One region of the Leptolyngbya sp. PL-A3 genome, then DNA from elsewhere that is predicted to be linked to it. Evidence: predicted binding sites of a transcription regulator. Region 1 holds the regulator's gene; the other holds the start of a gene.
What was found. The regulator NtcA, encoded in region 1, controls nitrogen genes in cyanobacteria. The targets are predictions, from matches to a motif close to TTTGTANNNNNNNNTACAAA.

Region 2: NDI52_RS05535 (MSMEG_0569 family flavin-dependent oxidoreductase) is a predicted target of NtcA. The motif match lies at 1,776-1,795, and genes of this name have one in related genera.

The regions. Positions count from the first base shown of each region.
Region 1 is NZ_JAMPLB010000012.1:89,104-94,604, forward strand. It holds gene NDI52_RS11855 (HlyD family type I secretion periplasmic adaptor subunit) at 1-998, shown strand, start outside; gene NDI52_RS11860 (pre-16S rRNA-processing nuclease YqgF) at 1,041-1,457, opposite strand; gene NDI52_RS11865 (DUF3084 domain-containing protein) at 1,649-3,055, opposite strand; gene ntcA (global nitrogen regulator NtcA) at 3,230-3,901, opposite strand; gene fabI (enoyl-ACP reductase FabI) at 4,511-5,287, shown strand.
Region 2 is NZ_JAMPLB010000004.1:192,465-197,965, reverse strand. It holds gene NDI52_RS05545 (Nit6803 family nitrilase) at 1-531, opposite strand, end outside; gene NDI52_RS05540 (MSMEG_0572/Sll0783 family nitrogen starvation response protein) at 738-1,220, opposite strand; gene NDI52_RS05535 (MSMEG_0569 family flavin-dependent oxidoreductase) at 1,865-3,142, shown strand; gene NDI52_RS05530 (LysR substrate-binding domain-containing protein) at 3,159-4,067, opposite strand; gene lpxD (UDP-3-O-(3-hydroxymyristoyl)glucosamine N-acyltransferase) at 4,080-5,177, opposite strand.

The DNA.
Region 1 (5,501 bases):
AGCTCATCCGCCAGGATATTGCTCGCCTGGAAGCAGAGCGCACAGGGCAGTCTGATTCTGGTACGCCGATTCAAGATCAACTGTTAGCTTCTCGCTTGCAGGAGTATGAGGCCAAACGGGGGACGGCAGCGGCAGAAGCCAGTCGGCAAGCTTCGGCGATCGCTGAAGCTCGTACCCGTCTCGTCCGGCTTCAAGAAAACCTGGCCAATGCGCGAACGACCTTAACCAATGCTCAGGAGCGTGAGGCAGGCATGCGGGAACTGGCCGACCCCAGCAATGGCGCGGTTCCTCGCTTTGACTATTTGGAAGCCAAGGATCGCCTGACCCAGGCTCAGGACCAGGTAGCCTCTTTACAGCAAGATATTGCGGCTCAGCAACAGCAGATCCGACAAGCCGAAGAGGGCTTCCGGGGTGCTCAGGATACGGTCAGCCGTCTCGGTTCTGAACGTCAGAGCGAAATTCTCAGCCAGCTGACCCGTCGCCGGGAAGAACTGAGCAATGTGGAGGGCCAACTGCGGCAGGCCACCCGCCAGGGGGATCAGGATGTCATCCGCGCCCCTATTAATGGCACCATCTACAATCTGCGTACCAGTTTGGCCGAAGGCACCACCCAACCCGGTGAAGAGTTGCTCTCCATCCTGCCAGAGGGTGGCAATCTGATGCTAGATGTGAAGGTACTGAACCGGGACATCGGCTTTATTGAGCCGGGCATGCGAGCTAAGGTGAAACTGGCCACGTTTCCATTCCAGGAGTTTGGCACCATCGAAGGAGAAGTCATTCGGGTTAGCCCGAATGCCACCATTGATGAAAAATTAGGGCCTGTATTCTCGGCTCAAGTTCGCCTCAGCCGTAATGTGGTACGGGTGCGCGATCGCGATGTAGAACTGGTACCCGGTATGGCTGCGACTGCCGAAATCGTAACCCGCCAGCGCTCCGTTCTGACTTTCCTAATGGAACCCATTACCCGTCGCTTCGACGAAGCCTTCAAGACTCGCTAAATTCATAAAAAGAGGGGGCTGACACTGGTCAGCCCCCTCTTTTTATGTCTGGGCTTGCAGATACCGCTCAATTAACAAAATCGCTACGATGTCGTCAATCGGCCGGGAAATTTGGCGTAAGCTCTGCGGCATTAGCTTTTGCAAGCCCTGGGGCGGGTACATCTGCCAGTAGCGATCGCGCGCCTCCAGGGTACTGTAGCGTTCGTCGACCAGGGCGATCGCTATGTCGGGTAGTGCCCGTTGCACCTCTCTCTGCCATTGCTTGGCAGTCGTCTGGTTACCTAAGACAATTTGAGCAATGGGGTAGCGCTGGCAAAGGGTTTGGAGGATGGCGATCGCCTCTCCTGCCGGAATGACCTGATGCTCGACAATTAGCCCAGCGGCACTTCGGACGGCAACACCACACTTATCCCGGCCAGGGTCAAATCCGAGAATATAGAAATGATTTGCTTCGGTCATAGCCGGGTATGTTTGCGACAACAATTTTTTACAACGCTTTGCGCTTGAATCAGCCACGGTTGTTTTTGTGAGAGCCGCGCTCCGCGCGGCTCTCACAAAAACAACCAGATTTTAAGCGCTTGAAAAGCGCTGTAAGGGCGTAAAAACGACGATCGCACACACCCAAAAACCATACTCCATTCAGCCATGCCTTAAAACGATTCTGTACTAAAAAGGTCCTGTCCATTTTGGCGGGCTACCAGGTTCACCACAATCGGGTTAGGGCCACCCGTTAGGATCGGAGTTCTAGAGCGGGCTTGCACCTCGACCACACCACTCAGTTCTTGTAACGCCTGGAAAAAGCGACCGACTGTTTCGGGCTGCCCATCAGCGATTTGCAACTGGGTGTCGGTTAACACCCCGGCCTGACGCATGCGGAATTGAGCGGTGCGAATCAGAATATAGTATTGCTCGGTAAGCTGGGCTGCGGTGAGCCGCTCAGGGCTAAGATTGGAACTGGCCAACACGGCATTGCTGGGGAATAGCAACTCATTCAATGCTGTTGAAATAAAGACTTGAATACACGCTTCCCCTGCCAAAATACAGGGCTCTCCCACCACGTAATTACCCGCTGAGAGCACCTGCACGACGTATTCCTGGCGATCGCTCAATTGATTTAGCAAAGACTCCACCTGATTTGAGGTGACGGCTAACACCTGACGATCGACAGTGGTTGTACCCGGAATGAGCCGTAGCAGAGCGGCCCGGTTCGCGTTTTGGAGTAACTCCCGCACGACCTGAGGTGCACTATCGGGGTCAACAATTCGGACTAGATTCGCGCTCAACGGCTGGTTACGAAGCAATGCCACATTCCCCTGACGTAACCCCTGGAACTCGCGATCTAGATCTGCGATTGCCTGAGTCAAAATTGTGCGCTGAGTTTCCAGCGTACTCAACTGAGCTTCCCGTTCGGCAATCTGACGGTCGCGTTCGGCAATCTCCTGTTCGCGTTCGGCGATCTCCTGTTCGCGTTGGGCAATTTGCTGGTTGCGATCGCGCTGCAACTGGTTGATCTCGCTGCGTAACTGACGGGCCTGTTGCGTGACGCTCTGGAGCAGCCCGCGGGCCTCCTGGAAGCTGGCATCTACCTGTTGCAGCTGAGCTTCGGTGGAACTTAGACGTTGGCTCGTCTCCTTGAGCCGCTGCTCTCGAGCCTGGCTCTGGGCGATCGCCTGCTGTAACTCTCGATTTGTCTCCTGAAGCCGCCGCCGCGCCTGTTGCTGTTGTCTCAATGCCAAATCTCGCTCAGACTGAACCTCCTCCTGCTCCGTACGGGCCTGATCCAACTGTTCCCGAGCTGTCGCCAGGTCATCCTGAATCTGCTCCAGCTCAAAAACCCCTGTCCGTAGCTGATCACTGATCGCAAACAAGATACCAAAGGTCACCGCCGAAATCACGATACCCGTCAGGATAGTAATCAGGGTGGCCGTCTGCCGAGGCCGCAGGTTGAACAAACTGAGACGCGCTTTACCTACACGCATCCCAAGGCGATCGCCCACCGTGGCAATTACCGCCCCTAAAATCAAAATTGCTGCAATTAATACAAGCCCCGTGGTCATTCCCGGCTCTGTCTAATACAGCTACAGCCTACTGCATTCTGCTGAGTGTTTTGCGTGTAATTACGGGATGTGAAACGAGACTCTGTCAGGGAAGGGTGCAGTGCATCTTTCCTCAACGAAAAACAAAATTTTATGGAGGAGGGTTGTTTCACAGCCCTCCTCCATAAAATTGGGTTACGTAAACTGCTGGCTCAACGCCACCGGGTTGTAAACCGTAATTTTTTTCTTGTGGATTGAAATCATCTTGTCCGTCCGGAGTTCCCCAAGTAGGCGGGTAACGGTGACGCGGGTAGACCCGATGGCCTCGGCGATCGCCTGGTGCGACAACTTCAGGTCGATGGTGATCCCCTCCGGGGTCGGCACGCCAAAATCCCGGCAGAGAATGAGCAGGAAGCTGACCAATCGCGATCCCATATCCCGGTGGGCCAGGGTTTCAATCATCATTTCTGTTTGCAAAATCCGAGATGACAGACCCTTTAGCATCAACATAGATAGCTCTGGGTGCTCTTTCAAGGCTTTTTCTACCTGTTCGATGGGCACTGACAACAGTTCTGCGGGGGTAAAGGCGACAGCATGGTAAAAGCGATCGGCCCGCTGCCCAGTAATCAGTGACAACACACCAAACACACTATTTTCCCGTAGCAGCGCCACGGTGATCTCTTCCCCGGCTTCATACACCCGAGACAATTTGACTGCACCCTTCAACAAAAAGTACACACGCTCTGCCGGGTCTCCGGGGAAGAAGATGGTTTTGCCACGGTCGAAGGTCTCCACCATCGGCGGGAAAACACCACCACTTAATTGACGAAAGACATCCGCCAGAGGCTTATCTTGTGCCACAACCATTCCTCTCGTCCTGCCTAAACCGTAGTGAGGGGGCTAATCAAATCCTGCTTCAAGTCAGCAAAAGTTGACCGAATCATGACTTTAGAACACTTAAACTAACTTTAGAGCTAGTTTTTGTATCGAAAATTACGTTACAGAGCGAACTACCTCAAGTTACACCCCTGGTGCCCAAAAATATTGCCGTAGATTGGCTGCGATCGCATTATTTGCCAGAAGACAGAGGCCATAGACCTGAACCATGAGATTCACTTAATAGTGAATAATATCTCGTCAGAGTGTATTCTTTTATTAAAACTAAATTTTGAACGGATTAAATAACAATGAGCTATCTCTCCATAGCACTTTGTTATTTCATGTCTCTCCCAACCCAAAAATCAAATTTTGCTGCTGCTTTCTAGCGGCAAAATTAGGGCTCTGAATTGGGTGAAGTACGCAGCCAGTAGTAAAGGGAAAGGTTGGGCGTAAAGCACTCAACCTTTCCCTTTACTACTGGCTTGATGTGACAGCCAGAAAAGCGAGTTCCCGAAGTCTCCTCTCCGCCCCCTATCGCGACGATCCCTCTTTCTTGTATTCTGAAGGGCGCTTTATATTCCATACCTCCTCATTCCCATGCTGGATTTAACTGGAAAAAATGCCCTCGTAACTGGCATTGCCAATAACCGCTCCATCGCCTGGGGCATTGCCCAGCAACTCCACAAAGCGGGAGCCAACCTTGGCATCACCTATTTGCCCGACGAGAAGGGCCGTTTTGAAAAGAAGGTGGGAGAGCTGGTTGAGCCTTTGAACCCCTCTATCTTTGTTCCTTGTGACGTTCAAAACGAGGAGCAGGTGGTTGCCGCCTTCGACACCGTGCGCGACAAGTGGGGTCGTCTTGACATTCTGATTCACTGCCTGGCCTTTGCCAACAAAGAAGACCTGACTGGCGACTTTAGCAATGTCTCCCGAGGCAACTTCAATCTGGCGATGGAAGTCAGTGCCTACTCCCTGGTGCAACTGTGCCGGGCTGCCAAGCCTCTGATGACAGAGGGTGGCTCTGTCGTGACCTTGACTTACCTGGGCGGTGTGAAGGTCATTCCTAACTACAACATGATGGGGGTGGCAAAGGCTGCACTGGAAATGAATGTGCGCTACCTGGCCTCAGAGATGGGCCCCCAGAATATCCGTGTGAACGGCATTTCCGCTGGACCTATTCGCACTCTGGCTTCCTCAGCAGTCGGTGGCATTCTAGATATGATGCGTCATGTAGAAGAGGTTGCCCCTCTACGCCGCACAGTTACGCAAGAGGAGGTCGGAAATGCTGCAGCATTTCTGTGTAGCCCTCTAGCAAGTGGCATCACAGGCCAGATTATCTACGTGGATTCGGGTTACGAGATTATGGGGATGTAGGTGTTGAGACAGGGGGCCAAGGGAGCAGGGGAGCAGGGGGAATGGAGATAGATTCTAAATAGCTCGAGAATCTATTTCTAGAAGTGCGATCGCCCCCCATTGTCATACCTAACACCCATGCCCCCTGGAGGCTCTGCGCCTCCTAATTGGGACCGGCCATGCCGCTTTACAAAGCGTGCGGAATAATTGAACTAATGCTTTTTGGAAACTGATT
Region 2 (5,501 bases), on a different contig from region 1:
CATTAACGCATAGCGGGCCAGGGGGTTGTAGTGCTCCCAGCAGGCGAGAGCCCCCAACCGACCAACCGCAGTATCCAGTACCGCTAAGCCAGCCCCATCGCCCTGACCCCACACCATGCGCTCATGGTAGGTAGGGGTGATTTTGCGCCGCTTCATCAACAGGGAACCATCCGCGTCGAAGATCAACTGCGTGTTATACAGCGATCCTCCGTCACGCTCGTTCACCCCTAACACAACCACCATGGCGTAGGAGCGCGCTGCCCGGCTGACCGCGTCCACCACAGGACCCGGTACCGTCACCGCCTCCTCATACAGCCGCATATGCTCGGCCCCCATCAAAACAGGGGGTTGTACAAAGGAGAAATAGGGATAGTAGGGAATGAAGGTTTCAGGAAAAACCGCCAGTTGCACGCCTTCCTTGGCAGCCTGGGCGATCGCCTCCAAGACCTTTTCCGTTGTCCCTTCCCGACTATACAACACCGGACTCAACTGTACGGCTGCGGCTCGAATGGTTTTGGAATAATCCAACATAAGTTCGTGTGTGAGAAGCGAGGATGAGTTCGGCATCACAAAGACACCGCAACACGAAACGGGTGTTTAACGGTCTGCTAGGGCAAATTACGTTTGTCTGGCTCTAAACCAGGGTTTTAATCTTTTGGGTAAACGATAGGTTGCCCAGTCTTAACAATGAACTTCGTGGGTAAGGGCGAATAGCCATTCGCCCCTACAGGTGTTGATTAGAGCGTCCAGGTATCAATAATCAGTGCGCCATCCTTGCGGTGCATGAGCACCAAGTCCAGCACATCCAGGGGATTGATGGGCCGAATTCCGGGAATGAGCGACGGTTCACCATGACCATAGAGTGCTTGCAGGGCAAAGCGGCAGGCGTAAACCTTGCCACCCTCTTCCATAACTTTTACCAACTGGTTGTTGAAATTCTGGTGGCCTGGAAATGCCGCATCGCCCAGCTTGGGGAAACCCCGTTGTACCCCCAGAGTTACCCCTGGCCCATAGAGCAACACCGAAGTTTCGAACCCTTTGCGGATCAGACGCGTGGCTTGCAGCAGATTCACGAACCCAATCGAACCCTCGAACGCAACGGTGTGGAACGTTACCAGGGCTTTTTCACCCGGCTCAGCTTGAACATCAGGAAATACTTTCTCTTCGTAATCAACGAAAAAGTCACCTGTCTGGTGGGCAGGAGTGGTTACTTCAGGCATGGAGGGAAGTCCTTAAATATCGAGAACGAGCAAGCAGAAAACTGTGGAGTGTTTGAAGGAGATTCATGAACCACATTTAGTCAGCACCTTACGGGGGGTGAAAGGTTGTCCCTGTATCTGCTTTTACAAAATCGTTAGATCTGGCTGTATCGATAGGGGATCATTCTATTGCAATGGAATGATGGAGTGATTTGTGCGATCGCCCCTATCGAAAGTGCCAGGTTTCTTACCTCAGGTCTGTAGTGATCATGCCTTAACGTAACCTGAGTTCGGGTTAAGGGCGTTTTCGAGTGCCGCGCAACGCGCGGCACTCGAAAACGCCCATTTTGGCGTGCGCTTTGCGCACGCCAAAATGAGCACTTCAGCTTATCCCGAACTGAGGTTAACGTATGAATGGGATGTAGTGGAAGGGGCGCTTCGTGCCCCTTCCACTACATCCCATTCATACGTTTAAAGCACTACCTACTATTCAAATCAATAGGTAAATCGACAAAAACTTTGTGATAACGCTTGAGTCAACCTGCCCTACCTATAAATACCGCTAAACCTCCACGTTCTGTAACGCAAAGTACAAGGCTGCACGGAATCAGCCCTTAAGGTGCAAACACAGCACTCCCAAGCAAACATTCCTGAGGTTGCGATACATGCGGTCACACTATCCGGTTGTCATTGTGGGCGGTGGGCAGGCAGGTTTATCGATGAGCTACTGCCTGAAAGAGCGCGGCATCGAGCATCTTGTCTTTGAGAAGTATCAAATTGCCCATTCCTGGCGCTCGAAACGTTGGGATTCCTTCTGCCTCGTAACACCCAACTGGCAATGTCAACTGCCGGGTTTTCCCTACACGGGAGATGACCCCCAAGGCTTTATGGGACGGGATGCGATCGTCGAGTACATCGTGAACTATGCCCGCTCTTTTGAGCCGCCCATTCGTGAAGGTGTGGAAGTCACCCGTCTGCGGCAGGGCGAAGCGGGTGGCTTTGAAATCGACACCTCCATTGGTGACTACACCGCAGATCATGTCGTGATCGCGACAGGTGGGTATCATAATCCCCGAATTCCAGCGATCGCCGAACGCTTCCCTGATTCCATGACTCAACTGCACTCATCCCAATACAAAAATCCTGAATCCTTACCAGAAGGTGCGGTATTGGTGGTGGGCACAGGGCAGTCAGGTTGCCAGATCGCGGAGGACTTGCATCGGGCTGGACGGCAAGTGCATTTATGTGTGGGGAGTGCGCCGCGATCGCCTCGTACCTATCGGGGTAAAGATGTGGTGGATTGGTTGGATCAGATGGGTTACTACGATTTGCCTGTAGATGAACACCCCCAAAAAGACGGTGTACGCGCCCGTACCAATCATTACGTCTCTGGCCGCGATGGGGGCAAAGAAATTGATCTGCGCCAGTTCGCTACCGAAGGAATGCAGCTTCATGGTCGCCTACTGCGAATTCAAAATAACCAATTGGAGTTTGGCGACGATCTGAAGACCAATCTCGATCAGGCTGATGGTGTCGCCGAGAGCATCAAGCGCACCATCGATACCTTCATCGAGAAGCACCACATTGAAGCGCCTACTGAGCCGCCCTATGTGCCCCTGTGGGAACCGACGGAAGGGGAAGAAGCGATCGCACTCCCCGTCACCGAAATCAGTACGGTCATTTGGGCCACAGGCTATCATATGGACTTTCGGTGGATTGAACTGCCTGTTTTTGATGGCAAGGGTTACCCAGCGCACAATCGGGGTATTACTCCCTTGCGTGGCCTCTATTTTTTGGGCTTGCCCTGGCTCTATACCTGGGGCTCGGGTCGCTTCTCAGGTATCGCCCGCGATGCCCACTACCTGGTAGATTGTATTGCTTCGCGCCATCAAGTTACCCCTGTTGTGATGCAAACGGTCAATGAGGTTGCCATCGGCTCATAGCTTAGCCTAAAGGCTTTCAGCCTTTAAGGTTGGGTGAATGCTGGGCTGGAATGATGGCCTTAACTACATCTAGAAAACGCTGAATGGTAGGAGAGACTTGTTCCTTCTGCCAGATGAGGGCGATCGCCGCCTGAGGGGTTTCCTCTTGTAACGGGCGGTATATGACTCCCGTACGTTTCAAATTTTCCAGAGATAAGGGGACAATTGCTACCCCAATCTCTGCTGCTACCAGGCTGACAATAGTTTGCATCTGAATGGCTTCCTGAACCACACGCGGGCTGAAGTCGGCCCGCTGGCAGAGGCTGATAATCTGGTCGTAAAGGCCGGGGGCGAGGGGGCGGGGGAACAGGATGAAGGGTTCTGAGGCGAGCGATCGCAACGGTACCATGGCTTCCGCAGCCAGAGGGTGGTGGGCAGGCAGGGCTACCGCTAAATCCTCCTGAAAAACGGTCATACTGGCGAACTGCTCGTCCGTCATGGGGGGGCGAACGAAGCCGACATCTAACCGTCCTGCTCGCAAACGGGTGAGTTGCTGGTCGCTGGTCAACTCCTGCAACTCCAACGTTACATCAGGGGCCTGAGTGCGGAAGCTTTGCAAGATCTCGGGCAACACGTTGTAGGCTGCCGAACTGACAAAGCCAATGCTCAATTGTCCAATTTCACCCCGGCTGGCCTGTTGCCCTTTCTGAATGGCCAGATCTAGCTGCTGAAAAATCTTGCGGCATTCCTTGAAAAAAATCTGTCCCGCCTCTGTCAACTCGACCCGACGTCGGGTGCGATGGAAGAGGTCAAACCCCAGTTCTGTTTCTAACTGACGAATCTGCTGGCTGAGCGGGGGCTGCGCCATGTGGAGGCGTTCGGCTGCACGGCCAAAGTGCAGCTCTTCGGCAACGGCCATGAAATAGCGCAGATGCCTGAGTTCAATCACAACGGCTCCTCACGAGGAATGAACCGTTGGCAGTTGGGCCTGGAGAATTGCGAGCTGCTGCTGAAGCTCGGCAATTTGCTTTTGCATGTCTTTGATCGTCTGTTGCGTTTCGGGGAGCCGACTGCTGAGAACAGAGCTGCGTAGCCAGGTTTGGTGGGGTATGGCAGGATGCCCGGATACAACACTGCCCGGTTCCGTGTTGCTGATGATGACCGATCGCATGGTGGCTCGGGTGCCTCGGCCCACAACCACGCGGTTGCTGATGGCAACCTGTCCTCCTAAAACGACCTCGTCTTCGATTTTGACACCACCGGCGATCGCCGCTAACGCCGGAATGATACAGTCTTTGCCGACCTTCACATCGTGGCCAATTTGATTCAGGTTGTCTAGCTTGGTGCGGGCTCCCACGCGGGTTTCTCCTACAGCGGGGCGATCGACGGCTGCATTGCAGCCCACCTCCACTTCATCCTCGAGAATCGTGCGGCCTGATTGTTCCATCTTGAACCAGGTACCATCCCCACGCGGCACAAAACCAAATCCTTCGGAGCCGATCGCGGCACCGCTGTGAATGACACAATCACGCCCAATCTGCGTTTGCTCATGGATGACGCAGTTGGCATGGAGGATGGTGCGATCGCCAATCACCACGTCAGGATAGATCACCACATTGGGATGAATGCATACCCCATCCCCAATGACGACATCGGGCTGAATGACGACATAAGCCCCAATGGAAACGTCACGTCCCAGTTTTACAGAAGGGTCGATGATAGCCGTGGGATGAATGCCTGGAGCTGGTTGGAAGGGTTTGTAGAAGAGGGCGATCGCCTCCGCAAACAGCAGCCGTGGGTTGCGCGAGCCTATCCACACGACCTCGTGGGCCAGGGCTTGCTGCTGCATCTCCCGATCCATCGGTAAGATGAGCCCCTGGGCAATGGTAGTTTTCAGGAAGGTCTTGTACTTACGGCTTTCGATGTAGCTCAGGGTGCCTGCCACGGGGCTTTCGATGGCTGACACGCCGCTAATTTCAGGGTTCAGGTCGGGGCGCTCATCGAGACTGCTGCCATCGACCGCCCCAAGTTGTTGGACGACCTCACTAAATTTCATTCCATCGCTCCCACGGGCAAAGTATTGTCATCATACTCATATAGCGCTACGCGCTCAGAAGCGGAAGTTTATTTTTGAACAGCCACACTTCGCATAGCTGTTCAAAAATGAACTTTTCTGATCAGGAGTGACACAAGTCCGCTAGGTGCGAGTATTGCTGCGAGATATCTGAAGTTTGGACTAAATCTGCCTGCCGAATTGCGAAACGCCCTCACAGAGGGCGTTTCGCAATTCGGCAGGATTTCGGATTTCGTAAGCTAAAAAGCTGGCGTAGCCAGCTTTTTAGCTTACGAAATCCCATTTGCTCCAAACTCCAGCACGAAG